Linked DNA regions of Gloeocapsopsis sp. IPPAS B-1203. The protein of the gene in region 2 interacts with the protein of the main gene of each other region in a pairwise test. Links are inferred from orthologs where the notes say so. Each region holds a gene or a part of one and is shown on either strand. Other genes may lie near its edges.

Region 1 (15,860 bases), on a different replicon or contig from region 2:
CTCGTCTATGTCAAGACACATAAATTGTGTGTAGGCAATAGTCAAAGGAGATCAACAATGTATTGGCAACAAAAATGGAGCGGGTAATAACCCGCTCTTTTGATTTCATAACTTACACTATTAAGACTGCGTACGCGAATTGGTAAAAGCTGGATGAGTCATGAAGTGTTGAGTTCAAGAGAGTTATGAGTTCTCAGTTTTGAGTGTTGAGTTTAGGAAAATTTAATTCAAAACGTGCTAAGGCACCGCTACGCTAACGCGCATTCAAAACCAATCCCTCGCTCCTGGCTCCTAACTCTACGAATGAGCAAAAATCTTCGCAGCTGCTGCAACACCAGCCCCAGGAGTAAAGTTTTCATAACCAAGTTCGTGCAAAGCAACTTCTAGCGATGAAATAGCACTGAGAATATCGCGATCGCTCACAAAGCCCAAATGCCCAATCCGGAAGATTTTATTACTTAAGTGATCTTGCCCACCAGCTAAAGCAATATCAAAACGTTTTTTCATAATTGCTCGCACCTGATCTGCTTCAATTCCTTGAGGTGCGACTGCAGTAATTGCCGGACTGCCACAATCATCACTCACAAATAAAGGCAAGTTCAAGCCTTTTATACCAGCACGGGTTGCACTCATGAGCCTTTGATGACGCGCAAAGATGGCTTCTAATCCTTCTTGTTTCATCATCCGCAGTGTAGCGTGTAAAGCCACAATTAAATTAACTGGCGGTGTAAAAGGAGTTGTTTTTTTTGCAGTTGCTTTGCGATATTTACCTAAATCGAGGTAGTAGCGGGGTAACTTCGCCGTTTTATAAGCCTCCCATGCTTTAGGGCTAACAGCAACGATTCCTAGTCCTGGAGGAATCATATAACCTTTTTGCGAACCAGAACCAACAACATCTAAACCCCAAGCATCCATTGGTACATTAACTGCACCCAGGCTTGTCACTGCATCAACGATAATTAATGCTTCACCGTGGTTTTTAACGTGACGGTTAATTGTTTCTAAATCATTGAGTACGCCAGTTGATGTTTCGCTGTGGGTAACAACGACAGCTTTGATTTGTTTTTCTTTATCTGCTGCGAGTTTTTCTGCAAATGCTTGGGGATCGAGGGGTTGTCCCCACTCAGCAGTAATTCTTTCAACATTTAAGTTGTAAGCTTCACCAACTTCCGCCCAGCGTTCGCCAAACTTGCCGTTACAACCAACCAAAATGCGATCGCCTGGACTTAAAAAATTAATCATTCCAGCTTCTAGTGCACCTGTACCGCTGGTAGTCAGCATCATTACGTCGCTTTGGGTTTGGTGCAGCCACTTGAGGTTTTCTGTCACTTCCGCCAGCATATTGCTAAATTCACTGGTACGATGACCAATTGGGTGCTTGGCTAAAGCGAGTAGCGCTGCCTCTGGTACCGGTGTGGGACCAGGAATCATCAGCATCAGCTTGTCTTGCATTGTTGTCCTACTGTTGTGTGAAGAGTTAGGGGTTGATCTCAGATTGCACAAGTTGAAAAGCTTGTACAATTTTTAGGAAATTTTTTGATTATACCTGGAAAGTGCGATCGCTGATACATCTGTAGAGAGCAGAGGTGCAAGGGTGCTGAGGTGCGATTGTATGAGAATAAGGCTATTTTAGAAAAGGTGGTAAATCTACTTTAGATGAATGCTTTGCAGCTGCAGGTAACGTTGACACAACTTCTCGTGTTTGTTGTGTCATTAATTGCACTGTTGTTAGCAAATGAGTAAGTTCAAATAATCTTTCTGGGACAAGTCTTTCCAGCACTTCTTTAAGTTCGAGCGAAAGAGTCACACTTGCTAAGTATTGCTCTTTCCAATACTGAACAGCAGCTACATATTCACCAACTTGTTGCGATTGCTGGATAATTTGTTCTTGAAGTGCTACTGTTTGTTGCATGATTTGATGCGATCGCGCTTGTTGTAATTGCACTTGAGATTGCTGCTGTTGTACCAGTTGTTGTTGTAATTTGAGGATTGCTTGTTGTTGTACATTTGCTATCTCCTCGACGGCTGCTAGCTGCGCTTCTAGTAAATCCTGCGTTTTCAGCTTTCTTCTCAATTCTGCTAAGTACGTTAACGACTGTTCGAGGGCGCGTTCGAGTTGACTAATGCGCTCTAGTTGCTTTTGCTCAGTTTGATCGTCAGCATTACTTTGTCTAAATTTTGTCTTTTTTGTTGCGATCGCATGTAAGTTGCGATCGCGCTGATGTTCTAAATTGCTGGTAGTATTTTGCTGCAACACGGATTGTTCCTAGAATTGAGCATCTGTACAGGTAGCTGGACTTAACGGCTGCTAATCGATGCAGATTGAGCGAGGTGATTTGATTTTAGTCAATGTACTCGCTTTGAGAAATGTGCAGATTATACATTTGAGTAAAAAAATTAGTCTGACCTTGAGTACTCAGCACAAAGATAAAATGTGTTAGTTGTGGTGTGTTAGGTCTAACACTGATAAATGCAAGACGATCGCACTGTGCAAGAAACCCGTGCTCTAATTTTGACAACCGCAGAAGCTCATCTCCGACGCTATGGCTATGCACGGACAACAGTTAGTGAGATTGCGCGTGCTTGTGGAATGTCTCATGCGAATGTTTACCGTTTTTTTAAGGCTAAAGCCGATATTATTGATGCTGTGATTGAGCAATGGTTGCGTCAAACAGAAATTGCACTACAAGCGATCGCCACTCAGCAAATACCAGCTGTTGCCAAGCTTAAAGCTTATGTTTTGGAGTTGTATCGGATCAAACGCCAAGAATGTGCTACCGAACAAGAACTTTTTGAAACATTCACTACCATCCTTCAAGAGCATCGCACCGTTGTTGCACAACACATTCAAGCTATCCGCGCTATTCTCAAAGAGATTCTCCGTAGCGGAGTACAGACAGGAGAATTGCAGATTATTGATCTCGAACGCGCCACCAATGCAGTTTGGGATGCAACATTGAAATTTCACCATCCGCTGCTTGTCGTAGATACTATCGATGAACCTAGCGAAGAACAAGCTCAGACAATTCTTGACTTACTCATTGTTGCCTTGAAAATAGGTTGTATTTAGGTGCTTGTGACACATTTCAACTTTTGTCACTTGTCATAGCTATAGCATCATGTTATCGTTCATTTAATTAGTGACAGATTTCAATTTTTGTCATACGTTACAAGGAGCCACAATGAAAGTATTTGTGACTGGTGGTTCAGGGTTTGTCGGTCACTGTATGATTCAGATGTTGCGAGAACGTGGATATCAAGTTAAGGCGCTAGCTCGTTCAGAACAAGCAGCAAAACGGGTAAGTCATTTGGGCGCAGATGTGGTGCGTGGCGATCTACTCGATCAAGCAGTTATGACTGATGGAATGCGCGATTGCGAGATTGTCGTTCATGTTGCTGGCTTGCTGAGTACTTGGGGAAGCTATGCAACGTTTTATCAAGCTAATGTTGTCGGTACACAGCGGATAGCTGCTGCTAAAACTGCCAAAGTTGAGAAATTTGTCCAAGTAGGCGCAAGTGCAAGTGTGATGAACCATAAACCTCTTGGTCATGCAGATGAAGATTTTCCACTACAACAGCCTACTTTCTCTCCGTATATTGCCACCAAGAGCTTGGCAGAGCAACAAGTCACTGCTGCTAATCAACCAGGTTTTATGACAGCAGTTGTTCGCCCTGCTTGGATTTGGGGAACTGGAGATCGTGCTATCCCTCAATTGGCTCAAGCAGTACGGGCAGGTCAATTTATGTGGATTGATCGGGGCAATTATACATACACAACAACTCATGTAGCAAACGTATGTCATGGTGCAATTTTGGCAGCTGAGCGCAGTTCCGGCGGACAGGCATATTTTTTAGCAGATGACGATCTAGTGCAGTTTCGCGAGTGGGTCACAACACTGCTACAAATTGAAGGCGTAACACCAGGAAATCGCAGTATTCCTTATCGCTTAGCTTGGAAACTTGCTAGAATTGCGGAAACTTTTTGGCAAGTCACTCGCCGTCAGGATACGCCACCATTAACGCGAACAATGGTGCGGCTGATCGGTCAAGAATTAATATTGAGCGATCGCAAAGCACGTAGCGAACTAGGTTATACACCGATTGTCTCTCGTGTATCTGGGTTAGCAGAACTCGTGCGATCGCGCGATCAGATACTATCAACTTTTTCCTAGTTTTGAGGAGATTGATCGTGAAGCAGCTAACTACAAACATTGAGATTAATGCTTCTGCTAGCACTGTGTGGAATATCTTAACTGACTTTGATGAGTATCCCCAATGGAACCCGTTTATTCGTTCTGCGAGTGGTGAGGTGAAAAAAGGGGTGCGCCTAGAAGTGCAACTGCAACCACCAGGAGGAAACATAATCACGTTTCGACCTACAGTTTTGGTTGCTGAACCAGAACGAGAATTTCGTTGGTTAGGACAGTTATTTTTACCAGGAATCTTTAACGGAGAGCATTATTTTCAAATTGAGCCATTGGGAAGCGATCGCATTCGATTTATTCACGGTGAAATATTTTCTGGAATACTCGTTCCTTTTTTAGCAAAAAGTTTGGATACCAAAACTAAAATTGGTTTTGAAAAAATGAATCAAACACTCAAAGCACGCGCAGAAATTGGCTAGTTTGTTTTAATTAGTGATAAATTATACAACTGCTCACTTTATCATTGCCTGCTTTTTATGCTCACCAGGCATGCTACTGATGATTAAGTGACCACCGCGATTCAATCGTAATCTGTGACTGTTGACAACTTTCTTCTAGATGTTTTTGTTGCGCAGCGGCTTTACGCAGGGTAATAATTAGCTGATTCACCTGTTCGCGCAAAGTTGGATTTTGACTCACTGCGGACATGGTTTGTTGCTCTAATAACTGCAATAGAAGTTCATAGTGAATTGGGGAAGGAAGGGGAATTGTCTGCATAAAAATTAATTTTGGATTTTGAAGCGCTCTTTTTTATGTATACAGGTGTACTTTCATAGTCGAGAGCGCAACCGTTAATTACAAGGTGGTAAACAAAGCGGCGATTGCTGCTTGCGGATCGGGCTGTTTGACAAGGGATTCCCCAATTAGTACTGCTGCTGCACCTGCGGAGGATACTACTTTGAGGTCTGCTGGCGTATGCAGTCCTGACTCGCTGACAGCTAAGATATTGCGCGATCGCAATTCCTCTTTTCGTGCTTCTAGTAAAGTACAAGTTGTTTGTAAATCTACGGAAAAATCTGCAAGATTGCGATTATTTATACCAATTAATTGTACTCCATCAACAGCTAAAACGCGGTCTAGTTCTTCTAATGTATGAACTTCGACTAAGGCTATCATATGAAGCGCAGTTGCAATTTTGACAAAGTATTGTAAATCTTGATCGCTCAGAATTGCGGCAATTAACAGTACTGCATCTGCACCGCGAATCCGCGCCATGTACATTTGGTACGGATAGATAATAAAATCTTTGCACAAAAGTGGTAAATCTACGGCACTACGAATTAAGGCAAGATTGTTAAAACTGCCTTGAAAGAACTTTTCATCCGTTAATACCGAAAGACAACTTGCGCCTCCTTGAGTATAAGATTGCGCAATCGCGACAGGATCAAAATCTTCGCGAAAAACACCTTTACTTGGTGAAGCTTTTTTGACTTCAGCAATGAGTGCAGGTGTTGTCTTTCCTTGACGTAATGCACCAATAAAATCACGAGTTGGTGATGCTGCAAGTGCTTTGCGTTGAAGTTCGACTAAAGGAAGTTTTTCTCGTAGTTGCGCAACTTCAGTTTCTTTATGCCAGACAATCTTTTCTAAAATATTTTGTGGTTCAGCATTAGGAATAGCAACCTGATAGCGTAAGCTTCTTATATCAACCGATGTATTGGGCGATCGACGGCGAATTTGCATATTGGGTAATGGGTAACAGGTCATTGGTAATTGGTAATTGGTAATTGGTAACTGGTCATTGGGATAACTGGTCATTAGAACAATACTTAATTAAGAATCACCCATTACTTATTACCCATTACCGATTCGCATTTTACTCAAGCAATGGCGCGTTTGTAGGCTTCGTCCAGTACTTCAGATAGTGTGGGGTGGGCGTGGACGAGATGGGCTAAGGAGCGGACAGATTGACGGTTGGCGATCGCCGCAGAAGCTTCATGAATTAAGTCCGAAGCGTGCATTCCCATGATGTGGACTCCGAGAACTTCACCAGTGTCTTTGCGATAGACAACTTTGGCGATACCGTCGGCTTCACCTTCAGCCAAGGCTTTAGAATTACCTTTGAAATAAGTTCGTACTGCACCCACTTCAAATCCTTGTTCTTTACCCAGATCTTTTGCTGCAGTTTCTGTCATTCCTACATAGCTAATTTCAGGGTGCGTAAATGCGGCAGCAGGGATACTGCGATAATCAATTTCTTGGTGTCGCCCGCAAATATTTTCGACTGCTGTGATACCTTGGGCAGAAGCTGCATGAGCTAACATCATTTTGCCGTTAGCATCACCAATCGCCCATAAATGCGGTACAGGTTCACCCGCAGATAATACTGCCATGCGATCGTCTACAGGAATAAAGTTACGCCGATCGAGTTCGACACCAATAGATTCTAAGCCGAGGTTTTGCGTAACAGGGATGCGTCCGGTAGCAACTAAGCAAGCGTCTACTTCAATGACATCAACATCTTCTTTTGTTTTGAAGTTTGCTAGTTCAATTACTACAGGAGATCCAGGAATCACCCGCTTCGCGTAGATTCCTACATGGGTTTCAATATCGCGCGGTGTAATTAAGATGCGTTCAGCTAGTTTAGCAATATCGCGGTCAAATCCTGGCATGAGTTGGTCTAGGGCTTCAATCATCGTGATTTCACAACCTAGCGCAGAATAAACATCAGAAAACTCTAGCCCAATGTAGCCGCTACCAATAATTGCCACCCAGTCGGGAAGTGATTCTAGCTTGACACCTTGATCGCTTGTAAAGACCGTTTTGCCGTCTACTTCAATTCCTGGAGGAACAAAAGGGACAGAACCAGGAGAAAGGATAATATCTTTAGCTGTAACAATTTTTTCACCATTGTCAGTGGCGATCGTGACTTTCTGTTGTCCAGCTACTTTACCCCAGCCTCGAATGATATCAACGCCTAGACGTTTGAGGCTGTTTGTCAAGTCGCCTTGAATTTTGCTGACTAAGTTGTTTGCATGATTGGCGATCGCAGCACGGTCAAACTCAACATTTCCAACCTGAATTCCCAAGGCTTTCAGATGATGAGCATTGCGTAATTCTCGCACGCGACCGGCAGCAGCAAGTAGTGCTTTGGAAGGAATACAACCCCGATTGACACAAGTTCCACCCATATCTGCTGCTTCCACAATCGCGGTTTTCAATCCACAACTAACCGCGTGTAAAGCAGCACCATGTCCGCCAACTCCAGCGCCAATAATGACTAAATCGTAATCAAACTCCTGACTCACCGCAGGTCTCCTGTACTGGTGTGCGTTACTTTAACTTATTCTCAACTTGACCGAGCAATCTATGCAAGTCCTCATTACCCGAGGGAGTGCTTCTGAATAATTTTATAGTGAATGCAACCAGAGAGACTATGAAATCGAACGCATTGAATGTGGGTAGGCAAGATTATAGCACTCAGGGTTCAGGAGTAAAACCTAGTTGGGGCAGCATTTGTCGTTGCGTGCGGCGGAGGTTAGGGACGCGATCGCATTTATAAGATATGGAAAGCTAATTTCTGAACTGCAAGGTAAAATTTTCAGTCAAAATAGTAGCCTTTATTAAAAAGAAGGGGTTCAAGACCCCTCTTTTTTATCTTTACTTGTGTTCTGAGTATCTACTTTGCGAGTATCTTACTGCTGCTTCTGATGGCACGATTTTGTACCCTAACATATGATGGTCTCTGGCGACTTGTTCGGCTCTATCTCTGCTTTGATACATTAACGTATAATGCAGATGACCATGCCATTCTCCATAGACTCTGTTTTCATCATCTAATATCGAAAAGTGATTAGGCATCGTTACTTACTCCATTTGCAATAACGCCTATATTCTTTAAATTATCGTCTGCAAATGAACTGATGGCGGTAAATAATTATCAATGTATTTTGAAAATAATTGAAGATTGTATTCAATTAATCAATGAATTGTTAAGTAAGTTATACAATAATCTCAAAAAGTTTATTTTTAATTCTTAAGCTTAGCAAAATTCGCTGTGGAATAGTGACTAAAAGTATTGTCTTAGTGCATGCAGCTACATTTTAGTGGAGTAACCCTGACATTAGTCAGAGGAGATTTGTAAGCCATGTACGAGATCTAGTGGTTTTGGTTTAGCGACTCCGTAACCTTGGGCATAATCAACTGCAAGTACTCTCAACTTTGCTTGAATTGCTTCATTTTCAACAAACTCAGCAATCGTTTTGAGTTTCATCACAGTAGCAATACGGCTAATAGCTTCTACCATACTGTAAGCGATCGCATCTTCGACTATATCTTTAATCAAAGAGCCGTCGATTTTGAGATAATCTACTGGTAAGTTTTTCAAATATGCAAACGAAGACATCCCACTACCAAAATCATCTAAAGCAAAGTAGCAGCCAGTTTTTTTTAGTTTGCGAATGAATGACGCAGCTTTATTTAGATTTGCGATCGCTAGTGTTTCAGTAATTTCAAAGCAAATCCTTGATGGGAGAATTTGATAATATGTAAATTGTGTTTGAACAAAATCAATAAAACTTTCGTCGTTAATACTTGCTCCTGAAAGATTGACTGCATAAATTGTGCGATCGCTGTCAGCTTGTAACTGAGCCAAATAAGCAAACAGCGTAGAAATTACCCAGCGATCAATCAGATGCATTAAGTTATAGCGCTCAGCCGCTGGAATGAATGCCATTGGCAGTACAATTTGATCGTTCTCATCTTTTAGGCGCAATAAAATTTCACCGTGTTGTTGATTACTTGTATCTGTTAAGGAGGCAATCTCTTGATAGTATAAACAAAAGCGGTTGTCTTCTAGTGCTTTGGGAATTTGTGAAACCCATTGCATTTCACCTCGTTGCTGGGCTATTTCAAGATCGTTAGGTTGATAGATGTTGATTCGATTACGCCCTTTATTCTTAGCAGCATAACAAGCTGCGTCTGCAGCACTCAACACGCTAGCTAGATTGGGAGTATCTGCATTAATGGCAACGATTCCGATACTTGTAGTAACTGAAAAAATTCTTTCTTTCCATATAAAAGGAAATTCGCTAATTTGCTGTCGTAGTGCTTCCGCAATTCTTGTAGCTTGTTCTAAAGAACATTGATAAAAGATAATGCCAAATTCGTCACCTCCTAAACGCGCCAACACATCAGTTTTGCGTAATCTGTTTTGAAATAAAACACTGACTTGGCATAATAGGCGATCGCCAGCAAAATGACCGCAGGTATCATTAATAATTTTGAACTGATCTAAATCTAAGTAGCATAATGCATGCTGCGTACCTTCAGTTTTTGCACTTTCTAATACATGTGCCAAGCGTTGCTCAAATTCTCGGCGATTGACAAGTTCGGTTAAAGAATCGTGACTGGCTTGCCAAGACAAGCGTTTTTCGCTTTCTCGTAGTGCGTTCTCAACTTTCTTGCGTTCAGTGATATTTCGCACCACAATACAATAAGTATCTTTTTCATTGTATAAAATTTGAGTTGCACTTGCTTCAACATCAATTAAAGAAGTATCTTCACATAGATATTTGTATTCTCGCGTGAAGTTATAGTCTTTTGCTGAAATGTGCTCTAGATCAGCATTAATTAGGTCGCGATCGCCAACAACAATATCATAAAGTGTCAGTTGTAAAATTTCTGTATCAGAATAACCAAGTAAGTTTTGTAAGGCAATATTTGCCTCCAGCAAAACTTTAGTTTCCGCATCAATTAGAAATATTCCCTCAGAAGCTTGAGCAACAACAGCGCGATAACGTTCCTCTTGTTCTTGTCGCTCAAATCGTAAAAAGATTAGTCGTTCTAGTAACGGTAACGTCACCCCAGTAAAAACTAATCCAATTGATACTAATAAAAGCAAAAGATAAGATAGGCTAGTGATGCCTTGTTGGTAGATAATTCTGGGAGTTTCTACTTTTAAAAGTGCAACAGGTTTAGCTTCTACATCTGTTAAGAGAGCATAGCCTGCAACGACGCGATCGCAAATTGGACGCACAAAAATTCTATGATTTTTAAAAGATTCAGATAGTGCTGTTTGAAAATCTGGTGGTAATGTTTGATTAAGACTTCGTATTGTGATATTCAAGCGGCTTTTTGTCGCTAACGTTGCAACTTTTGTTTTGTCAAGATAGCGCCCAAAGACTAATGTTCCTCGAATTGGTTTTTCACCTCTACTATTGACAATAGGGCGCGAGGCTATGAGCATAGGACCTTGAGGTAAAGCAATGACTCCTATTAAACTACTGTTAGCTTTAGAGTGTTGTACTAAATTTTTATTGTTAATGATATAATGTTCTAATGATATAGGAATAGATGTTTTTTGATTTTTCTCTACATCGAACCCCACACTATAAATAATTTGATTTTTGTTATTTAGAAAGACTGCTGCATTAATTTGTAAATACTGCAGTGAATCTAAAGTTATATTAAGATTGATGTAATCTTGATTTCTATCTTGTACAAATCGATAAGTATCGTCCCATATTGCCCAATCTGCCAAGCGTAAACTAAACTCTTCTTGTGTTTGGGCAAAAGCATCTAAAAATCCCTCAACGTTTCGGTATGTTTCTTCGATTTCAACTTTTTCCAGACTGCTGAGCAACACAGTGGAAGCAGTAGTATATAAAATGGCTACTAGAGAAGTAATTGCACCACCAAATAACAGTCTTGTTTTCCACCGCAAGCCACAAGATTTACTTGTAGCCGAGGCAAACCAACTTTTTTTGATATTTTTTCGCGGCGTTTCTGTTTCATTGTGACGATTGTTCTGTTGAGGTGAGATCACCTTTGTTGTCTGAGAACGCCAGCGGCTTGAGGACATATTCTAACCTCAATCTTTCCATTCTATGAGTTCGCAAGATAAAGATTTGTTGTTTTTATTGTTCCCGTAGAATGACTGACGCAAGCTAATAATAAGTATTTGTTATAAAAAAAGCACAGTCGATAGTGTTTGCTATTTCTTATTGGTTAACGGTTAGTTGACTCAGCTTTTACGGAACACATCTATCTTACTTATATACGTATACGTAAAAATAGAAAAATCTGTATCAGATCATAGATATTTTTTACTGAAGTGTTAAAAATCTAACTAATGAGGGATGTAAAGTTTTAAAATTTACTTTAGTATATTTTTCTAATAAAATGAGGTAATGTCAAGGAGAAGCAAATGAGTATTGAAAATCGGGCAGAAGCAGTTGCTAAGAATGTAGAAGGAAAGCTTCAAGAAGCTGTGAGTGAAATTACAGGTAATACTAAAGATAAAGCAGAAGGTCAAGCAAAGCAAGAGGAAGCTGCAACTATCCACGCGATTGAAGATGCCAAAGATGCAATGAAGGATACAATTGACAAAGTATAAGTTCTACAAGAAAAAATGCCATCCAGCAAGCGTTTGTTTGCTGGTTTTGTTTTTTTTAATTAAGATTTAAAGGCTGCAAGCGATCGCCAACGGTTACTATACCGCTTGTAATGACTTTGGCAAGAACTCCTGTCTGCCTGTGATGAAAGTGTTGTTGTAATAGCGAAAGTAACGGTAAATCTTGCTCTCCTGTTTTAGGATTTACATCAATATTTAAACAGCGATTTATAGGGGCAGTAATTTCGATTTGTACAGAACCTAATTGAAACACTTGTCCTATCCAATCAAACTCTGCCCATGCTGGTATACCCTTAAAGACAATATTAGGACGAAAGCGTTGTATATCAACTGGCTGTCTAGCAATATCGCTTAATTGATCTAACGTTGCTTGATTAATTAGTGATACGTGTGCTGTGTGGCGATCGGGGTAACGAGTTTTTCCATCGTTTTCACCAACTAGCCGTAACGGCAATTTTAACTCGGTTGCAAGATAACCCGTAAAAAATACACTAATTAAGTTACGTTCCTCAGAATTTGTTTTGGCGATAAGTAACTCTTTACCTTTGTGTTTAATCGTTAATAATTCAGTTTTAAAATCGTAGTAACAATCCAAAGCTGCTAATCCAGGTAGATCGCATTGCATTGCAAAGTTGCGCTTTTGCATCCACGGGACAACATGAGAGTTGGATGATGCAGAAGTATCGTACATCAAAGCAAAAGCGCGATCGCCTAATACTCCATGTCCTGCTTGCAAGGTAACTTGAGTTTCGGCTTGCGGTGTTAGTCCTTTAACAGGATGAACGAATAACTGTGTAATAATACTTGACATTTCTTTTACAAATCTTTATGGTTAGCATCAATCTACGTTTTTGCCTAAATCTCTATCTCGCTACTCTTAACAGAGTACTGCTAAACCGTGTAAGCTTAATTTCGACTTCAAGAACTACAGTGGAGGGTCTAAATGAAGCGATCGTGGTTGCAAAGAATTAAACTACGGCAGATTGTTACTGTTTTTCTCGTAGCATTGGCTTTTATGGTGAGTACAGCCGTGCAAGTACAAGCTGAACCAGTTACACCAGAGGCTACTGCGTACCAAGTTGACCGAGTAGATAGTCAGGGACGTCCTAAAGCCGAAAAACTTAGAGAAGAAACTGAAAAAGCAGAAAGGCTTTTAGAAAAAGAAGGCTACAAACCAGCAACCAAAACAGCAGCCGAAAAAGCACAAGATACGAATAAAGGAGTTTTTGAAAATATCAAGGATAAACTTAACCTTGATGAGCCGATCGATCCTGGTACAAAACAAGCTGCTGAGCAAATTAAAGAAGCTGTCACCGGAGATTAATCAAGCTATTTGTGGTTAAATTGTAGGTTTTTATATATTTTATCTTGGTAGTAGTAAGCTGAATTAATTCAGAGCTACTACCTTATTTTTTAGTAGTGTTCGTGTAGAGTTGGTAAAGAGAAGTTTATCAGTAGTTATTTATTGCTGCTATGTTGTTAACGGGTGGCTAAATTGTTATGAAAATTAATTTAAATCAGCTAATTAATCAACTTACTGAATCAACATCAATTGAGCTAGCAAAAAATATTAAATTTCAGGCGATCGCCACTCCCTTAACTGCACAAGCAATTACTACAGCTTATGTTCATCAAGGTAACAGCGATCAACCAATTTTACTTTTGCATGGCTTTGATAGTTCTGTATTAGAATTTCGTCGTTTACTACCGTTATTAGCAGCTAAAAATAACACTTGGGCGGTCGATTTATTAGGTTTTGGCTTTACTGAACGCGCCAATCTTACTTTCAGTCCAAGTGCTATTAAAAATCATTTATATTGTTTCTGGAAAGCTTTAATTGATCGACCTGTTATCTTAGTTGGTGCATCAATGGGAGGTGCAGCAGCAATTGACTTTACACTAACTTATCCAGAGGTTGTGCAAAAATTAGTATTAATAGATAGTGCAGGGTTTAGTGCCGGTTCTGCAATGGGAAAACTCATGTTTCCACCATTGGATCGATTGGCGACAGAGTTTTTACGCAACCCGCGAGTACGCAATAGTATTAGTCGTGCTGCGTATAAAAATAAAAGCTTAGCTTCAGTTGATGCTCAATTATGTGCTGCATTGCATTTAAATGTGCCTGGATGGAATCAAGCTTTAATTGCTTTTACAAAAAGTGGTGGTTACACGTCTTTTAAAGACAAATTGACGCAAATTCAGCAACCAACGCTGATTTTGTGGGGAGAAGACGATCGCATTTTAGGCATCAAAGATGCTAATCAGTTTCAACAAGCGATCGCACATAGTAAACTTATTTGGATTAAAGACTGCGGTCATGTACCGCATCTTGAACAACCCCAGATTACTGCTGAACACATTCTAAACTTTATAACTGAGCAAAGGAATTGAAATAATGCTATGGAAGAATTATTTACACTCAAAGAATTGCTATTACAAGGTGATGTTAAAGGAGCATTAGCAATTGTTGAAGAACTTGAAGAAATGAGTCGCGATGACAAAATTAGTGCAATCAGTAGTTATGCAGTCATTCTTTTGCTTCATCTTATCAAACAACATGCCGAAAAGCGTTCTACGCGCTCGTGGGAAGTTTCAATTCGTAATTCAATTTGGATGATCGAGAAAAAGAATAAACGTCGCCAAGCAGGTGGTTATTACTTACCACCAGAAAATGTACGTATTGCTTTAGAAGAAGCTTATCCAGCAGCAATAGATTGCGCTGCTTTAGAAGTTGAAGAAGGACGTTATCAACCGGATGAATTAGCAAAAATAGTTAATCGAGAAGAGATTCTACAGCAAGCAATGACACTCATCTTAGCTCAAGATTTATGATTTGCTTAATAGATTGATAATAGTTGCTAACAACTTAGCAGGTTCAACGGGTTTTGCTAAATGTCGATTAAATCCAGCGGCGATCGCTGCTTGTTGATCGGTTTCGCCAGCATAAGCAGTTAAGGCGATCGCAAGTATTGATCCTCCTTGTTCAATTGGTAAGGTTCTAATTTGCCGCATTAGTGTGTAGCCATCTATGTTGGGCATTCCGATATCACTAATGAGAATCTGATAGGCTTGTGGTAACTGTTCTAAGACTTCACTTGCTGATGCAGCAGCAGTAACTTGCGCGCCATATTGTTCTAAAGTTACAACAAGTAATTCGCGCATATCCGCTTCGTCATCTACAATTAATGCTCGTATTCCCAATAGTGGGAGATCAGAGTCATTGTCATGCGTGTTATTACTTAAGCTTGCATTTCCTATATCTGTTTCTGGTAGCGGTAGCGTGACGCTAAATGTTGCGCCTTTACCTTCGCCTTGACTATCAGCTTTGACTGAACCACCATGCAGTTCAGCTAAATGACGTACAATAGCAAGTCCTAACCCTAGTCCACCAAATTTTCGCGTAATGCTGCTATCAGCTTGACGGAAATAATCAAATACATGGGCGAGAAATTCAGGTGCAATTCCTTTACCAGTATCGCTGATTTGAATTTGCACACATCTTTGTGAGTTTTGAGTTGTAGAATTCCCCAATTCATAATTCAAACCTGAGAACACATAATCCAGCTTGACTTCAACGCGCCCACCATTGGGGGTGAACTTGACTGCATTCGTGAGGAGATTCCAAATAATTTGCTGCAACCGCGCTGCATCTCCAGTCATCTGGAACTCTCGATCGCGTGCCGATGCAATGATGAAGTGTAAGTTAATCGCTTTCGCTTCTGCCGCGAGTCGTACAGTTTCGAGTGCGGCTTCTACAATTGTGACTAAGTTAACTTGCGTGATGTTTAAGCTCAGCTTACCGCGTAAGATTCGCGAGATATCTAGTAAGTCTTCAATCAGGCGTGTTTGTAATTGTGCATTGCGCTCGATTGTTTGTAAAGCTTTGCGCGTTGTCTCTTCATCAAATTTTCGACTGAGAAGAAGTTTTGCCCAACCTAAAATTGGATTGAGTGGCGATCGCAACTCGTGTGATAGTACTGCTAGAAACTCATCTTTAATTCGGTTCGCTGCTTCAGCTTGCGATCTTGCGGTTCGTTCGCGTTCTACGGCGCGATCGCGTTCTTCTAAGGCAATTTTTTGATCGTGAATATCAGTACACGAACCAAACCAGCGCATAATGTGTCCATTGCAATCGCGTAAAGGAAATGCTCTTCCTAAAAACCAACGGTATTCCCCATCATAGCGGCGAAAGCGATATTCAATTTCATAATTCTTCCCTGTACGCAGCGACTCACTCCAGACTTCCCAACTGCGTTGTTGATCCTCAGGATGCAACACGTGATTCCAGCCAGTCCCTTTGG
Region 2 (15,980 bases):
AATCTTTTGACTCTAGTCTCTATTTTGCCATTCGCTGCAGGGCAGTAGCAGGGCTATAAATGCTAGGATTGCCACAGAAAAAGAAAGTGATAAAGAAGGACAAAAAACTTAATGGTAGAGATTGATAGGTCAATATCCTTTGACGGAAGGGATATTAGATTGACCGTAGGTCTACTAGCGCCCCAAGCTGGTGGGTCAGTATTAATGCAATCTGGGGATACTGCTGTGTTAGTAACAGCTACCCGCTCTGCCGCAAGAGAAGGCATTGATTTTCTGCCACTGACGGTAGACTACGAAGAAAGACTGTATTCCGTTGGTCGAATTCCAGGTGGTTTTCTCCGGCGCGAGGGACGCCCACCAGAAAAAGCAATTCTTACTAGCCGTTTAATTGACCGTCCCCTACGCCCTTTATTTCCACAGTGGTTGCGAGATGACTTGCAGATCGTTGCAACAACTTTGTCGATGGACGAGTTAGTACCACCGGATGTATTAGCTGTAACCGGCGCATCCCTTGCTGTGTTGTTGGCACAAATTCCATTTGATGGTCCAATGGCAGCAGTGAGGGTTGGTTTAGTGGGAGATGACTTTATTATCAATCCCACCTATGCAGAAATTGAAGCGGGAGATTTAGATTTAGTCGTCGCAGGTTCACCAGCAGGCGTGATTATGGTGGAGGCTGGAGCGAATCAATTGCCAGAACAAGACATTATTGAAGCAATTGATTTTGGTTACGAAGCTGTACAAGATCTGATTCAAGCGCAAAAAGATCTCATGGCAGAAATGGGTTTGGAAGCAATACACGAAGAGCCACCAGTAGAAGTAGAACCGACATTAGTCGAGTTTATTCGCGATCGCGCTCAAGAATCTGTCAAACAAATTTTGTCACAATTTGACCTTGATAAAAATAGCCGCGATACGGCGTTAGATGGAGTTAAAGAAGAAATCGTCGCCGCGATCGCTGAACTACCAGAAGAAGACCCTATTCGCGTTACAGCAACCACAAACTCTAAAGTAGTAGGCAATACGTTTAAAGATTTGACCAAAAAACTCATGCGCCGTCAAATTGTTGAAGATAGCGTGCGTGTTGATGGTCGTAAGCTCGACGAAGTTCGCCCAGTTTCCTGTCGTGTAGGTGTTCTCCCAAAACGCGTTCACGGTAGTGGCTTATTCAACCGTGGATTGACACAAGTACTATCTGCTTGTACGTTAGGTACGCCAGGAGATGCGCAAAACCTCTCTGACGATCTCCAGCAAGATTTAGAAAAGCGGTATATCCATCATTACAACTTCCCACCATTCTCGGTAGGAGAAACCAAGCCACTGCGTGCTCCAGGGCGTCGAGAAATTGGTCATGGAGCATTAGCCGAACGCGCCCTAATTCCAGTATTACCACCCAAAAATGAATTTCCCTACGTCATTCGTGTCGTGTCAGAAATCCTCTCTTCCAACGGTTCTACCTCAATGGGTTCCGTTTGTGGTTCTACAATTGCGTTGATGGATGCGGGAGTACCCATTCTTAAACCTGTCAGCGGTGCGGCAATGGGTTTAATTAAAGAAGGCGACGAAGTGCGCGTTCTGACTGATATCCAAGGCATTGAAGACTTTCTGGGTGACATGGACTTTAAAGTGGCTGGAACCGATAGCGGCATCACAGCCTTGCAAATGGATATGAAAATCTCTGGTTTGCCTTTAGAAGTCATTGAGCAGGCAATAAAACAAGCCCTACCAGCGCGGTTACATATTTTAGAAAAAATGATGCAAGCAATTGAGCAACCGCGCATTGAAATGTCGCCCTTTGCTCCGCGATTACTCACAATCAAAATCGATCCAGAAATGATCGGTCTTTTAATTGGACCTGGTGGCAAGACAATTAAAGGGATTACAGAAGAAACTGGAGCTAAAATCGATATCGAAGATGATGGCACTGTCACAATCTCTGCAATCGACGAGAGCAAAGCCAAACGAGCAAAAAATATTGTTCAAGGCATGACTCGCAAGCTGAATGAAGGTGATGTCTACGCTGGTAAAGTCACGCGCATCATTCCAATAGGCGCTTTTGTTGAATTCTTGCCTGGTAAAGAAGGTATGGTTCATATTTCTCAGTTGGCTGACTACCGTGTAGGCAGAGTCGAGGATGAGGTTGCCGTAGGTGACGAAGTGATTGTCAAAGTTAGAGAGTTGGACAGCAAAGGTCGGATTAACCTAACACGCTTAGGGATTCATCCCGATCAAGCTGCAGCAGCTCGTGAAGCAGCAACTACAAATCAATAAATTCACAGCAATTAGCAACTAGCGGTTGGCAATTAGCTCAAGAACAATAGCTAATAGCTAATCGCTTTGTTAAGCCGTGACTTTTTTACGTCTACCCTATTTTAACCCTGACATCTGACCTCTACTATCCGCTGCTATAGAATTCGCACTTGTAAATGTGACATTGCTCCCTTAAAGCTTTAAACTGTTTTTACATTTCATTGTGTTTTAGATTTGTATTCATTGAGTCACCTGTGCGAAAAATAGTTATTGCCGGTAATTGGAAAATGTTTAAAACCCAGGCTGAATCCCTGGAGTTTTTGCAAGGATTTATGCCCAGTTTGGAGCAAACACCAGAAGCGCGAGACGTTGTGCTATGCGCTCCGTTCACTGCACTGTCGTTAATTTCTAAGAATCTCCACGGAAGCCGCGTGCAGTTAGGCGCACAAAATGTTCACTGGGAAGTTCAAGGAGCTTATACAGGTGAAATTGCGGCTCCTATGCTGACAGAAATTGGCGTACGTTACGCGATCGTTGGTCACAGTGAACGGCGACAATTTTTTGGCGAGACGGATGAAACAGTCAATAAAAGATTAATAGCAGCCCAAGCTCATGGTTTGACTCCAATTTTATGTGTAGGAGAAACGAAGCAACAACGCGATGCGGGTGAAACCGAAGCACTCATTTCGATGCAGTTGGAAAAAGATCTGGTGAAAGTCGATCAGCAAAATCTGATCATTGCGTACGAACCAATCTGGGCAATTGGAACGGGTGATACGTGCGAAGCCTCTGAAGCAAACCGCGTGATTGGGTTAATTCGCAGTCAGTTAAGTTATCCTGATACGCCAATTCAATACGGTGGTTCAGTGAAGCCAAACAATATTGATGAAATTATGGCACAACCAGAGATTGACGGTGTTTTAGTCGGCGGGGCAAGCTTAGAACCAGGTAGTTTTGCCCGAATTGTCAATTATCAGTAGCGGTGACTCAGAGTTAACTCAATGGCAACCTTAAACTCGTTTGAGTGGGGTAAGCGTACCTATTTAATGGGAGTGTTGAATGTTACGCCAGACAGCTTTAGTGATGGTGGCGAGTTTAACACCCCACCTTCTGCGTTAGCTCAAGCACGGCACTTAGTCGCCGCTGGTGCAGATATTCTTGATATCGGCGGACAATCCACGCGCCCAGGTGCAGAAGAAGTTTCACCAGAAGAAGAACGAGAGCGCGTATTGTCTGTATTACAAGTTTTGCGTCCAGAAATCTCTATCCCAATTTCTGTTGATACGACACGAGCAACTGTTGCTAAAGCTGCAGTTACTGCTGGTGCAGATATCATTAATGACATTTCTGGAGGAACTTTTGATGCGGATATGTTACCAACCGTGGCTGAGCTTGGTGTACCAATTGTGTTAATGCATATTCGCGGTACGCCACAAACGATGCAACAGTATATCGAATACGATGATTTAATCGAGGAAATTTATGCGTTTTTAGCAAGTCGAATTAGTGCGGCGATCGCCGCCGGAATTCCTCAAAATCGCATCATTATCGATCCTGGTATTGGCTTTGCTAAAAAATACAACCAAAGTATTGAAATCATTCGTGAATTATCCAAATTTCGCGCGCTCAATTGTCCCATTTTAGTGGGACCATCGCGGAAAAGTTTTCTAGGACATATCTTAAATCAGCCAGAACCCAAAGCACGAGTTTGGGGAACCGCAGCCGCTTGTTGTGCGGCTATAGCCAATGGTGCAGATATCCTCCGAGTCCACGATGTACAAGAAATGTACGATGTTTGTCGCGTTGCGGATGTTCTGTGGAGAACTTGAGTACAAATTAGCGCATGCCGGTAACTTTAATAAAAACTTCATCAGTTTATGCCATACGTTTAACTCTACTCTCAAAGCACAAACACATAGTGCTCGCTAGAGGATGGCAAGAAAGACATTACTTACATAAAGCAGTGGTGAGATAACTATGGCAATTATTAGAGGAACTATCGGTAACGACACACTAATAGGTACTTTAGCCGTAGATTCAATTTTTGGTTATGCAGGAAAAGATAGCTTGCTTGGATTAGAAGGTAATGACACACTTAATGGCGGTTTTGGAAACGACACACTTAATGGTGAATTAGGTATTGATATTCTCAACGGTGGTGCGGGAGATGATACCTATATTATTGATAGTACAAACGACACAATTAACGAAACTTTTAATTCAGGCATTGATACTGTCCGCGCTGCACGCAACTATATTTTAGGTCGTAACCTTGAAAACCTGAGCCTCACAAATAGAGCAGTTGAAGGCATTGGCAATAATCTCAACAACTATATGATTGGGAACGAAATTGACAATATCCTGCATGGTGGTGCAGGAAATGATACACTCAACGGCGAAGATGGTAACGACACGCTTTACGGTGGTGCAGGGAATGATTTATTGATAGGTGCGGTTTCCTACGCTACTATTTTTGGCAATCAAGGCATAGATGTTTTATACGGTGGGGACAATGATGATAATTACTACATTAGTAGTGAAGATATTATTATTGAAGCTGCAAACGCGGGCATAGATAAAGTTATTACACTTGAAACATATGCTTTAGGTGATAACTTAGAAAATCTAGAATTATCGGGACCTTTGTTGAGACTAGGTACTAGAGGTATTGATGGTACTGGTAACAGTCTCAATAACATCATCGACGGTGATGTGTATGATAACCGCCTAGAAGGTCGAGCAGGGAGTGACTTACTCAATGGTGGTGCTGGCAATGACACCTTAGTTGGTACAGCTAATGGAGTAGGAGAAAAAGATGTCCTAACAGGCGGATTGGGTAGGGACACGTTCTTGCTGGGTAATGCAACTCACGTATTCTACGACGATCGCAACCCTGCTACTCCTGGTCTTAACGATTATGCCCTGATTACCGATTTTAATCCAAACAACGAAATTATTCGTCTGAACGGCAAACCTACCGACTATGTTTTAGCCGCATCACCGCAGGGTATGCCTAGAGGAATAGCGCTATATCGTAGCGATGGCAAATCTAATGAACTGATCGCCATCATTCAAGGTAACTTCTCAAAACTCAATCTCAACGCTGGTTATTTCCGATACTCTAGTTTTGTTGATGTCATTGATGTATCTGAATTAAACGGTAGCAATGGCTTCACTATTAGAGGACTTGAGGATTACGATCGCCTAGGCTTTTCTGTCAGCAGTGCAGGAGATATTAACGGTGATGGCTTTGCAGATATAGTGATTGGAGCTATTAGCGGTTATCCATTTTATAAGAGAAATTCAAAAAGCTATGTGGTATTTGGCAAAGCTGAAGGTTGGAATGCCAATTTTGACTTAACTCAACTCAATGGTAGTAATGGCTTTAAAATTCCGGAAATTAATTCATCTAAATACTTAGGTTTTTCGGTTAGCAGTGCGGGAGATATTAACGGTGATGGTTTTAGCGACTTGATTTTGGGCACTGATCAGGTGGGAAGTTATGTGGTGTTTGGTAAAGCAAGTGACTGGAGTCCCAATTTTGACTTGACTAAACTCAATGGTCGCAATGGCTTTACCATCAATGGCGCTTCGAGCTTTTCTGTCAGCAGTGCGGGAGATATCAACGGCGATGGGTTTAGCGATTTGATCGTTGGTTCAGGTGAGGATGCAACACAAACCTATGTAGTGTTTGGCAAAGCAAGTGGTTGGAATGCCAATGTGAATGTCGCCAATCTCAATGGGCGCAATGGCTTTGCTCTTACAGTAAATGATGCATTTAATTTTTTTGGTAGCTCTGTCAGCGGTGCAGGTGATATCAATGGTGATGGATTCGCCGATTTAATTGTCGGTTCTCCCTTTGCTGGTCAGAATCAGACTGGAGAAAGCTACGTTGTGTTTGGCAAAGCCAGCGGTTGGAATGCTAATGTTAATGTTGCTAATCTCAATGGTAACAATGGCTTTACCCTCAAAGGAATTGCTAATAGCCGTTTTGGTATTTCAGTCAGTAACGCAGGTGATGTCAATGGTGATGGATTTACTGACTTGATTGTTGGAGCTTCTTTTGCTAGCCCCAATGGTAAAACTGAAGCTGGAGAAAGCTACGTGGTGTTTGGTAAAGCAGGTGGTTTTGCAGCACAAATTGATGTAGCTAATCTTAATGGTAGTAACGGATTTGCGATCGCAGGCATTAATCCCAGCGATCTCTCAGGTGTTTCTGTGGGTAGTGCAGGAGATATCAATGGTGATGGCTTTGACGATTTGTTAGTGCGAGCTTCTTATCTTGGCGATTACTATAGTCCAAACAAGATTGATGATACCTACGTGATATTTGGCACTCAAAGCTTCAGCGCACGGCTGAATTTATCGGCACTTAACGGTCGCAATGGCTTTGTTATCAAGGGAGAGGCTAACGGTTTATATGAGGGTGGTAACGAGTTAGTCCGTGCGGCGGGAGACATCAATGGTGATGGCTTTGCAGATATCATCACGAGTACTCCTAGAGGTGGTGGTGTTGAAAATGGCAGAAGTTATATTGTTTTTGGTAAAGACTTTAGCCACAAAGTGACCAAGAATGGTACTGCGGGTAATGACGTCCTCACTGGTACTGCGGGCGATGATATCTTAATTGGTGGCAGGGGAAATGACACGCTGCGGGGTGGTTTAGGTCGCGATGTGCTTTATGGGGGTGCAGGCGATGATATTCTGAGCTTTGGTAAAAATGACCGTCGTTTAGACGGTGGTAGCGGTACAGATACTTTAGCAGTATTTACTGCAGGGGTCACGATAGATTTAACAACAACTACTAGTAGCCAACTGCGGGGTTTTGAAATAATTGATCTGACAGGAACAGGTAATAATAGTCTGAAGCTAACACGCCTTGACTTGCTTAACTTATCGGATACTAGCAATCAACTCATCGTTAAAGGAAACGTAGGCGATCGCGTCACCTCCACTGGGGAAGGATGGTTATTTGGCGGTCAAACTACATTCAACAAAACACTGTACGACTGCTACACAAGTGGGGCAGCAACGCTGTTAATAGATACGAATATTACTCAAACAATTAACTAATTCCAAAAAGCATTTTCAGGTACTTCCCCTTTCTTGATATGTCAAAGCTTAATTGTCTCATCATTGCTGCCAGTAGCTAGGATTTTGGTATCCACAGCTAAATTCGTTAATCAATCAATGATCGCTACTAAAGTTGAATCTGAGTAAATAATTTCTCAATCAGGTTATTTTTCTGTGTAAACCTTTAAACTTACTGATGAAAAGGACAGCCGTTGGCGATCGCTTTTTCACCGGATGTCAATTTTCCTAAGAAAGAATTGGTATCAAAATAATGTTCTAATGATTCAATTTTTAAATCATCAGACACCCGTGCCACACTAATACCAACAACTTCGACAACTTCTCCGGTTGGTTGATGTTCTTTATATGCACCACTAAAAGTTCCCCAATGACGCCATTTAAAAGTAACATTGGGTGGTCCTGCTAGTACCTCAATCACTTCCCATAAAAAACCATTGGGAAATGCTTCATGAAAGATTCTTCCTGACGATTCAAAATCTTCAGCTTTCGCGCTGTAGCGATCCGATTCTCCTAAAAATAAGTTGTAAGTTCCAGCAGCAACAATGTCCTCAGCAGTATATTCTGGTTCAGTATTTGTCCGCATCCGAAACTTATCAGCGACAACTGATAACCACTGTTGGGGGTTCGTTTTGAAGGAGGCTTCCATTTCAAAAGTTCTCACTAAGTTTTGGACAATCGCCTCTAAAGAGCCTTCGATATGATTGTATTGACTTTGTTGTTTGAGTGCTGCATTGTTACGCGAATAATCTGGTGGTGTTCCGTAACGCCACTCAACATTACTTTCTTCAGTAATCACCGTATCTCTATCTTGAACCCACAAAGGTGTATCTGATGTTCCCATAATCGTTACTAGTTACGCTAGATGAAATGTTTTAATGTGATAGAGCCTATCAAACTGTAGATAGTGAATGAATGCGAAATCTACTGAAAAACTCTATTGATTATTTTAGGTTTGGAGATAATAACAGTAATACTACTGAACTCCAGCGAGCTTAATGTTTGCTAAAGATTTACAACCTAGATTTTCAATTTGGAAAGCAGCAATATTAAACGATACAAATTCTGTAGCAGCAAATTGTAATCAGATCGCGGCAATGCTTCAATTAGGAAGCTACAAAGATATCATAAGTTTTGTAGTATAGGTCAGGCAGGATATATCTTTATACAGCCTTAAGCGCGATATCGCACTTCTTACACTCATGACAACAACCATTGACTTTCTCAGTCACCTCAATCCTAGTCAACGCCAAGCTGTAGAACATTTCTGCGGTCCCATGTTAGTCGTTGCTGGCGCAGGTTCGGGTAAAACACGAGCACTGACTTACCGAATTGCCAATCTCATTTTGAAGCACCGCGTCGATCCTGAAAATATCCTGGCTGTCACCTTCACTAACAAAGCAGCGCGGGAGATGAAAGAACGCATCCAGAAGCTGTTTGCAGAACAAATTGCACTTCAAGACTACGGAAAACCCTTAGAAGCTTTAGCACCGCACGAACAAACAAGTTTGCGATCGCGCGTATACAAAACCATTATCAAAGATTTGTGGATCGGTACTTTCCACAGCTTATTTTCCCGTATTCTGCGATTCGATATCGAAAAATATCAAGACGAACAAGGACGGCGTTGGAATCGTAATTTTTCAATTTTTGATGAATCAGATGCTCAAACCCTTGTCAAGCAAATAGTCACCAAACAACTCAATTTAGATGACAAAAAATTTGAGCCGCGATCGGTACGCTACGCAATCAGTAACGCCAAAAATCAAGGATTAACACCGCAAGAATTTGAACGCCAACAACCTAATTATCGCGGGCGCGTGATTGCTGAAGTTTACAGTCAATATCAAAGTGCTTTAGCCGAAAACAATGCTTTAGATTTTGACGATTTAATTCTGGTTCCTGTACAACTATTTCAACAAAACGAACAAGTTTTAGGTTATTGGCATCGTAAATTTCAACATATATTAGTTGATGAGTACCAAGATACCAACCGGACTCAATATGATTTAATTCGGTTACTTGTTACCAACGGAGAAACCAATAAACACAACTGGGATTGGCGCAATCGTTCAGTGTTTGTAGTTGGTGATGCGGATCAATCGATTTATAGTTTCCGCATGGCAGATTTCACAATTTTACTAGAATTTCAGTCTGACTTCGGCGATGGATTGCCTGATGCTGATACTCGTACAATGGTGAAGTTAGAAGAAAACTATCGCTCTAGAGAAAATATTCTCCAAGCTGCCAACGAATTGATCGAAAACAACACTCAACGCATCGATAAAGTTCTCAAACCTACTCGTGAAGTTGGCGAACAAATTTATTTATATAAAGCTGATGATGAAATTACAGAATCGCAATTTGTAATCAATCAAATTCGGAATTTAGAACGACGTTATCCTGATTTTAATTGGGGTAGCTTTGCCATTCTCTACCGGACTAACGCACAATCTCGACCGTTTGAAGATACTTTAGTACGCTGGGGTATTCCTTACACAATTGTTGGCGGATTGAAGTTTTACGATCGCAAAGAAATCAAAGATATTCTGGCTTATCTACGTGTAATTGTTAATCCTGCAGATACAGTAAGTTTACTGCGAGTCATTAATACACCACGTCGTGGTGTTGGTAAAGCCACAATTGATGCTTTAGTAAGTGCTGCCCAAGAGTTAAGCATTCCTGTGTGGGAAATTATTAGTGATGAAACATCAGCAGGGACTTTAGCAGGGCGATCAGTAAAAGGTGTAACTAGTTTTGCACAGTTAATCAGCCACTGGCAAGAACAAGTAGATATCACTCCTGCGTCGGTAATTGTGCAAGCAATTATGGAAGAATCAGGTTATATTCAAGACTTAAGAAATCAAGGTACAGATGAAGGTTTAGACAGGTTACAAAACTTGCAAGAACTCTACAATGCCGTTGTGCAATTTGAAGAAGAAAGTGAGGATACTTCTTTAGAAGCTTTTTTAGCAAGTACTGCATTAAATTCTGATTTAGATAATTTAAAAGAAGGACAAAAAGCTGTTTCCTTACTAACATTACACGCAGCTAAAGGCTTAGAGTTTCCTGTCGTTTTCTTAGTAGGGATGGAACAAGGATTATTACCTAATTTTCGCTCATTAGACGATCCTGATGCTTTGGAAGAAGAACGGCGTTTGTGTTATGTCGGAATTACTCGCGCGCAAGAATTGCTGCATCTTTCTCATGCACGGGAACGCCGTCTTTATGGTTCGCGCGAACCAGCAATTCGTTCGCAGTTTTTAACAGAATTACCCGAAGAATTGCTTGCAGATCAACAACTTGCAAGTCAGAGTTATACAAAACCACCGAGTATTGCTTCACGAAGTAGACAAGTAGCAACAACTCCTGTCAATACAAGTCCACAGAATTGGCAAGTCGGCGATCGCGTGTTGCACAAAACTTTTGGTGTTGGTGAAATCACTCACGTTTTCGGTTCAGGAAATAAAGTATCTGTCGCGATCAAATTTTCCACTCTCGGTCAAAAAATCATCGATCCTCGCATTGCGCAATTGCAACGAGTAAATGAAGAATAACTACATTTTCACTAGTTACCCTGTAAAGTTGGGATTTATCCATGCGAGAAGTCTTACTGAACAATGAGTGGTATATCGACTTCCTCTACACGCCAAGCTGCATACGCCAAAGCTTCACGTAAATCTCCTTCCTCTAAGTAAGGATAAGCTTCTAAAATTTCTTCTGTAGAATGTCCTGACGCTATCAACCCAATCAGCATTCCCACAGTTACGCGCAAGCCTCGAATACAAGGTTTACCTCCCATCACGCCAGGATTGAATGTAATTCTTGTTAAATGTTTCATAGCGTCTTAATTTTATTCATAGATTGTGCAAGGTTTTCTTAATTTAAACAAGCCCGCTGGATTCACTTCCCACGACTGTGTAGCGCGAGTACGTAAACTCGTACAAATGAAGCGTGTCGGACATGGTGGAACTTTAGATCCTGCTGCTACAGGTGTTTTACCAATCGCTTTAGGAAAAGCGACTCGCTTGTTGCAGTTTTTACAGTCAGATAAAGCCTACAAAGCAACAATTCAATTAGGAATCACGACAACAACAGACGATCTCGAAGGGGAAGTCATTACCTCACAGCCAGTATCCGATTTAAGCCTAGAACAAGTTGCAACTGCACTAAAACAATTTCAAGGCAAAATTGACCAAATACCGCCGCGTTATAGTGCCATTCAAGTCCAGGGAAAACGTTTGTACGATCTTGCACGCGCGGGGAAAAACATTGAAATTCCTCTACGGAGTGTAGAAGTCTTCCACATTGAAATTTTAGACTGGCGATCTGGAGATTTTCCTGAAATTGATGTGGCGATCGCTTGTGGTACAGGAACATATATTCGCGCGATCGCCCGCGATTTGGGTAGAGTCTTACAAACTGGTGGAACTTTAGCGAAACTCATTCGTACGCAAAGCAGTGGCTTTGACATTGCAGATAGCTTAACGTTTGAGCAATTAGAATCTCAAATTCAACAAGGTAGTTTTCAACCAATTCCACCTACACAAGCTTTACAGCATCTTAATTCTGTCATCTTACCAACCGCGATCGCCCAAAAATGGTGTCAAGGACAAAAGATTCTTTATGATGTTACCGATTTACCGTTAAATTCACCCTTGCAGATTTATGAGGAAGGCGATCGCTTCTTGGGTATTGGTTACATAACTTCAATAGATACTGAAGAAAAGCTAATTCCACAAATTGTCTTTTAAACGGAGAGGGAGGGATTCGAACCCTCGTTGAAGTTACCCCCAAACAGCATTTCCAGTGCTGCGCCTTCAACCACTCGGCCACCTCTCCAGGTGTCACAAATTCTAATTATACAACGAAACAATCCAGATTCAGTAAAAATAGAAGAAGTTAATTTTTGCCTTTAGCTCATGACTCGTTTTTACAAAATTCGGATTCGCGATCGCGCCCGTGACAAGAACTATACACTAGAAGTCCCTGAAGACAGCTATATCCTTCAAAGTGCCGAAAATCAAGGCGTAGAACTGCCATTTTCTTGTCGCAATGGTGCTTGTACAACGTGTGCAGTACGAGTGCTTTCTGGAGAAATTTATCAACCCGAAGCAATGGGATTGTCTCTCGAATTACGCTCAAAAGGCTATGCTTTGCTATGTGTTAGCTATCCACTTTCTGATTTAGAAGTTGAAACTCAAGACGAAGATGAAGTATACGAACTACAATTTGGACGTTATTTTGGTAGAGGAAAAGTTCGGGCAGGTTTACCGTTAGATGAAGATTAGTGGTTAGTGACTGGTGGCTAGTAGCTAGAAATTATGATGTGTTATCCTTGAAAGCTGCAGTTCTAAAGCATCAAGTCAAAGTGGCTAGTGTCTAAGAATTATGATGCGTCACCAACTTTTAGTGAGTAAGTTTGTTGTTCTCATACCATTACTGACGCTAATACAAAGTTGTCAGCCAGAGACTACGCCGCAAGGCAAAATTGTCAAAGTCACGCAGGTAGTAAGTGGCAATACATTGGAAGTCATCGGCTTAGAGGAACAACGCAATTTTAACTCACGAGTACGCCTCATAGGAGTAGACGCACCCGATCTACAACAGCAGCCGTGGGGACAAACTGCAAAACAACAATTAGCAGAAATTGTTCAAGGTAACACTGTTTTACTAGAGTTTGACGTGCAAGAAAAAGATGATTTTGGACGCTACCAAGCTTATGTTTGGCATGACAAAGTGTTGTTAAACGAATTGTTAGTGACGCAGGGGTACGTACTCGCTGTTGCGAGAAATCCCAATGACAAGTACACCCTACAACTAAATCGTGCCCAAGAATCAGCTAGACTCATGGGGCGGGGAATTTGGAATCCCTCTCAACCAATGCGTTTTACTCCAGCAGAGTTTCGCCGTCAGCTAATATTGCAGCAGTGTCCTCCGCAGTCGCTGCCATGTCAATCTCGTCAATCATGATTTCAACTACTGAACTGCAAACGTATTTAGATATTGCGACTGAAGCAGCGCTAGCTGCTGGTGCGGTTGTCCAAAGCTACTATGGGGTATTAGATGGCGTTGTTGAAAAAGGACGCCCTGGAGATTTAGTTACCCAAGCTGATAAAGCTTCCGAAGCCGTCATTTTAGATGTGCTACAGCGTCACCTACCACAGCATGGAATTTTGGCAGAAGAATCGGGAAATGTTGGAAATTCCCAAAGCGAGTATCTTTGGGTAATCGATCCCTTGGATGGTACAACTAACTTTGCCCACCAATACCCTAGTTTTGCAGTGTCGATTGGGTTACTTGTTGCGGATGTTCCTCAAGTTGGTGTCATTTTTGATCCTTTTCATCAGGAGTTATTTCGCGCGGGTAGAGGATTAGGCGCGACGCGCGATCGCCGCCCGATTCAAGTTTCCCAAACTAATGAACTGAGTAAGAGTCTATTAGTGACAGGCTTTGCCTACGATCGCCGCGAAACTCCAGACAACAACTATGCAGAATTTTGCCATTTAACACATCTTACCCAAGGCGTGCGCCGTAGTGGTTCTGCCGCACTTGATTTAGCCTATGTTGCGTGTGGGCGCTTGGATGGTTATTGGGAACGCGGACTTTCGCCGTGGGATATCACGGCGGGAATTGTTTTACTCGAAGAAGCTGGTGGAAAAGTCAGTGCATACGATGCGAGTCCGTTTGATATGGCATCGGGGCGAATTTTAGCAACGAACGGCTACCTCCACGCAGCCCTAAGTAATGAATTAATGCACGTTCGTTCAATCCCTTTTTCAGGGAATAATAGATGTGAGGAGTAAGAGGTGACTAGTAACTAGCAACTAGCAACCAACTGCTGATCGCAATACTGATTAGCAATCTCAACCGGAGATGATCTAACAAAAGCGATCGCACTTCTAGCTAATGGTTATGAATCCATAACTTGAGAGAGATGGCGAAGTACACTAGAAACAACTTATAGGCTTTGCAGGTGGCACCAGGTTCTATGTCATTTAAAATCGACCGTGGCTTATTTCAATATGATTTAATTGACCACCATGCAGTTCTAGGCATTCCTGTCGATGCAGATTTTAATCAAATCCGCAAACGCTATCTGCAAATAGCCCGTCGTCTACATCCTGATAGTTGTGCGGCGACAACTCTAGAAGAAAAACAACGTGCCAGCCAATTATTATCTAAAACTGTCAATCCTGCTTACGAACAATTCTCTAAAGAACGTAACCGTGCCGAATATCTTGTCGTTTTACGAGAAATGAGTAAGCGTCTGGCACAAGAAGCAAGTACAATTAAACTAAAATCTAAACTCTCGCAAGAGTTAGCCCAAGCAAGTAATCTAGAACATTTTTATCAAAAGTCCCTTCAGCAGCTAGCAGCGAAGCAATATGAAAACTTAGAGCAAGTTTCAGATATTATTGGGCTGATTAGCGAATTGAATTTAGTTTACTTAATGCGCAAAGGCGCTAGTAGCTTGCCGTCCCCTACACCGGTTGCGCGCAATAGTAACAATCTAAGAGAAACACCACAGCCAGCACCAATGCCTCAGTCTATTAGCGTGGTTGAGCAATATTATCGCCGCGCGCAAGCTTTTATGGAAAACAACAATTTTGCCCAAGCTAGGATTGAGTTACAAGATGCGTTGAAGTTAGAACCAAACAACAGCAGCTGCCATAGCTTGATGGGTGTATTGTATTTAAAGCAAAATCAAGTCACTATGGCTAAGGTTCATATTAATAAAGCATTGCAGTTGAATCCGCAAGAACAAATGGCACTCAAAGCCAAGAGATTCTTAGATCAAGCAACGCAAAAAACGGGTACTAAGCCTGCAGGTGCATCGCAGCCGACTCAAGGCACAAATACTTCTGGAGGTAGTGGATTGTTTGGTGGATTATTTGGCGGGAAGAAAAAGTAATGGTATATCAGTCGCCAGCTGGGGCACGGGATTTATTGCCCCTAGACGTAGCACAAAAACGTTGGATCGAGGAACGATTACAGCAGGTATTTCACCGCTGGGGCTATCACCGGATTATCACATCAACTCTAGAACACTTGGATACCCTGATGGCAGGTGGTGCGGTGCAGCGATCGCAACTGATTCAGCTACAATCTGATGAAGGAGAAATCGGACTACGTCCAGAACTGACCGCATCGATTGCCCGTACAGCAGTGACCCGCATGGCAGGAGCGTTGTATCCTCAACGCCTCTATTACAATGCTAATGTCTTTCGCCGTGCATCTAGCACTCACCACAATCAGCAACAAGAGTTTTATCAAGCAGGTGTGGAATTACTCGGTGCCCAAGGTTGGCTAGCTGATGCAGAAATCCTCCTGTTACTTGCTGAGTGCATGCAAGAACTGAGTTTAAATAACTGGTGTCTGATCTTAGGCGAAGCTGGAATTGCGCGATCGCTATTGTCAACATTTCCGGCGAATTTGCGCGAACAAGTCCGCTATGCGATCGCCCACCTCGATCGCATAACTTTAGAAACCTTGCCCCTCAGTCAGGAAGAATGCGATCGCGCGCTAATGATGCTTGACTTGCGGGGACATCCGGCTGATGTCTTACAAAAAATTGCTTCGCTGGATTTAGAAACTCCTCAAGCTGAGGCGCTTAACCGTCTGAAATCATTAATTGC

What was found.
Region 1: the proteins of pcrA (region 2) and lpdA interact in binary tests that used the Escherichia coli proteins (3 or more experiments, as listed by UniProt). The link is inferred for Gloeocapsopsis sp. IPPAS B-1203 from one-to-one orthologs.

The regions. Positions count from the first base shown.
Region 1 is NZ_PEIG01000019.1:23,966-39,825, reverse strand. What follows is about bases 5,240-8,154. They hold lpdA (dihydrolipoyl dehydrogenase), read right to left. Parts: upstream 7,454-8,154; coding sequence 6,026-7,453; downstream 5,240-6,025. Other genes in these bases: CSQ79_RS27175 (hypothetical protein), read right to left, coding at 7,806-8,006; CSQ79_RS28465 (hypothetical protein), read left to right, coding at 7,582-7,707; trpC (indole-3-glycerol phosphate synthase TrpC), read right to left, coding at 5,240-5,888. Also shown: CSQ79_RS24140 (pyridoxal-phosphate-dependent aminotransferase family protein), read right to left, coding at 298-1,452; CSQ79_RS24135 (hypothetical protein), read right to left, coding at 1,625-2,257; CSQ79_RS24130 (TetR/AcrR family transcriptional regulator), read left to right, coding at 2,471-3,070; CSQ79_RS24125 (NAD-dependent epimerase/dehydratase family protein), read left to right, coding at 3,183-4,172; CSQ79_RS24120 (SRPBCC domain-containing protein), read left to right, coding at 4,190-4,624; CSQ79_RS24115 (DUF5340 domain-containing protein), read right to left, coding at 4,698-4,922; more of trpC, read right to left, coding at 5,001-5,239; CSQ79_RS24100 (EAL domain-containing protein), read right to left, coding at 8,269-11,007; CSQ79_RS24095 (CsbD family protein), read left to right, coding at 11,353-11,541; CSQ79_RS24090 (MOSC domain-containing protein), read right to left, coding at 11,597-12,370; CSQ79_RS24085 (hypothetical protein), read left to right, coding at 12,503-12,883; CSQ79_RS24080 (alpha/beta fold hydrolase), read left to right, coding at 13,060-13,950; CSQ79_RS24075 (DUF29 family protein), read left to right, coding at 13,960-14,391; CSQ79_RS24070 (PAS domain S-box protein), read right to left, coding at 14,386-15,860. UniProt on the Escherichia coli protein: Lipoamide dehydrogenase is a component of the glycine cleavage system as well as of the alpha-ketoacid dehydrogenase complexes.
Region 2 is NZ_PEIG01000002.1:559,870-575,849, reverse strand. The notes cover bases 8,186-11,220. They hold pcrA (DNA helicase PcrA), read left to right. Parts: upstream 8,186-8,543; coding sequence 8,544-10,898; downstream 10,899-11,220. Other genes in these bases: truB (tRNA pseudouridine(55) synthase TruB), read left to right, coding at 11,208-11,220; CSQ79_RS06030 (DUF433 domain-containing protein), read right to left, coding at 10,952-11,182. Outside these bases: CSQ79_RS06060 (polyribonucleotide nucleotidyltransferase), read left to right, coding at 112-2,271; tpiA (triose-phosphate isomerase), read left to right, coding at 2,505-3,230; folP (dihydropteroate synthase), read left to right, coding at 3,252-4,079; CSQ79_RS06045 (calcium-binding protein), read left to right, coding at 4,228-7,323; CSQ79_RS06040 (nuclear transport factor 2 family protein), read right to left, coding at 7,514-8,185; more of truB, read left to right, coding at 11,221-12,095; CSQ79_RS06015 (2Fe-2S iron-sulfur cluster-binding protein), read left to right, coding at 12,264-12,632; CSQ79_RS06010 (thermonuclease family protein), read left to right, coding at 12,736-13,314; CSQ79_RS06005 (inositol monophosphatase family protein), read left to right, coding at 13,293-14,147; CSQ79_RS06000 (J domain-containing protein), read left to right, coding at 14,333-15,256; CSQ79_RS05995 (ATP phosphoribosyltransferase regulatory subunit), read left to right, coding at 15,256-15,980. UniProt on the Escherichia coli protein: A helicase with DNA-dependent ATPase activity. Unwinds DNA duplexes with 3'-5' polarity. Translocates on single-stranded DNA with 3'-5' polarity. Initiates unwinding more efficiently from a nicked substrate than double-stranded DNA.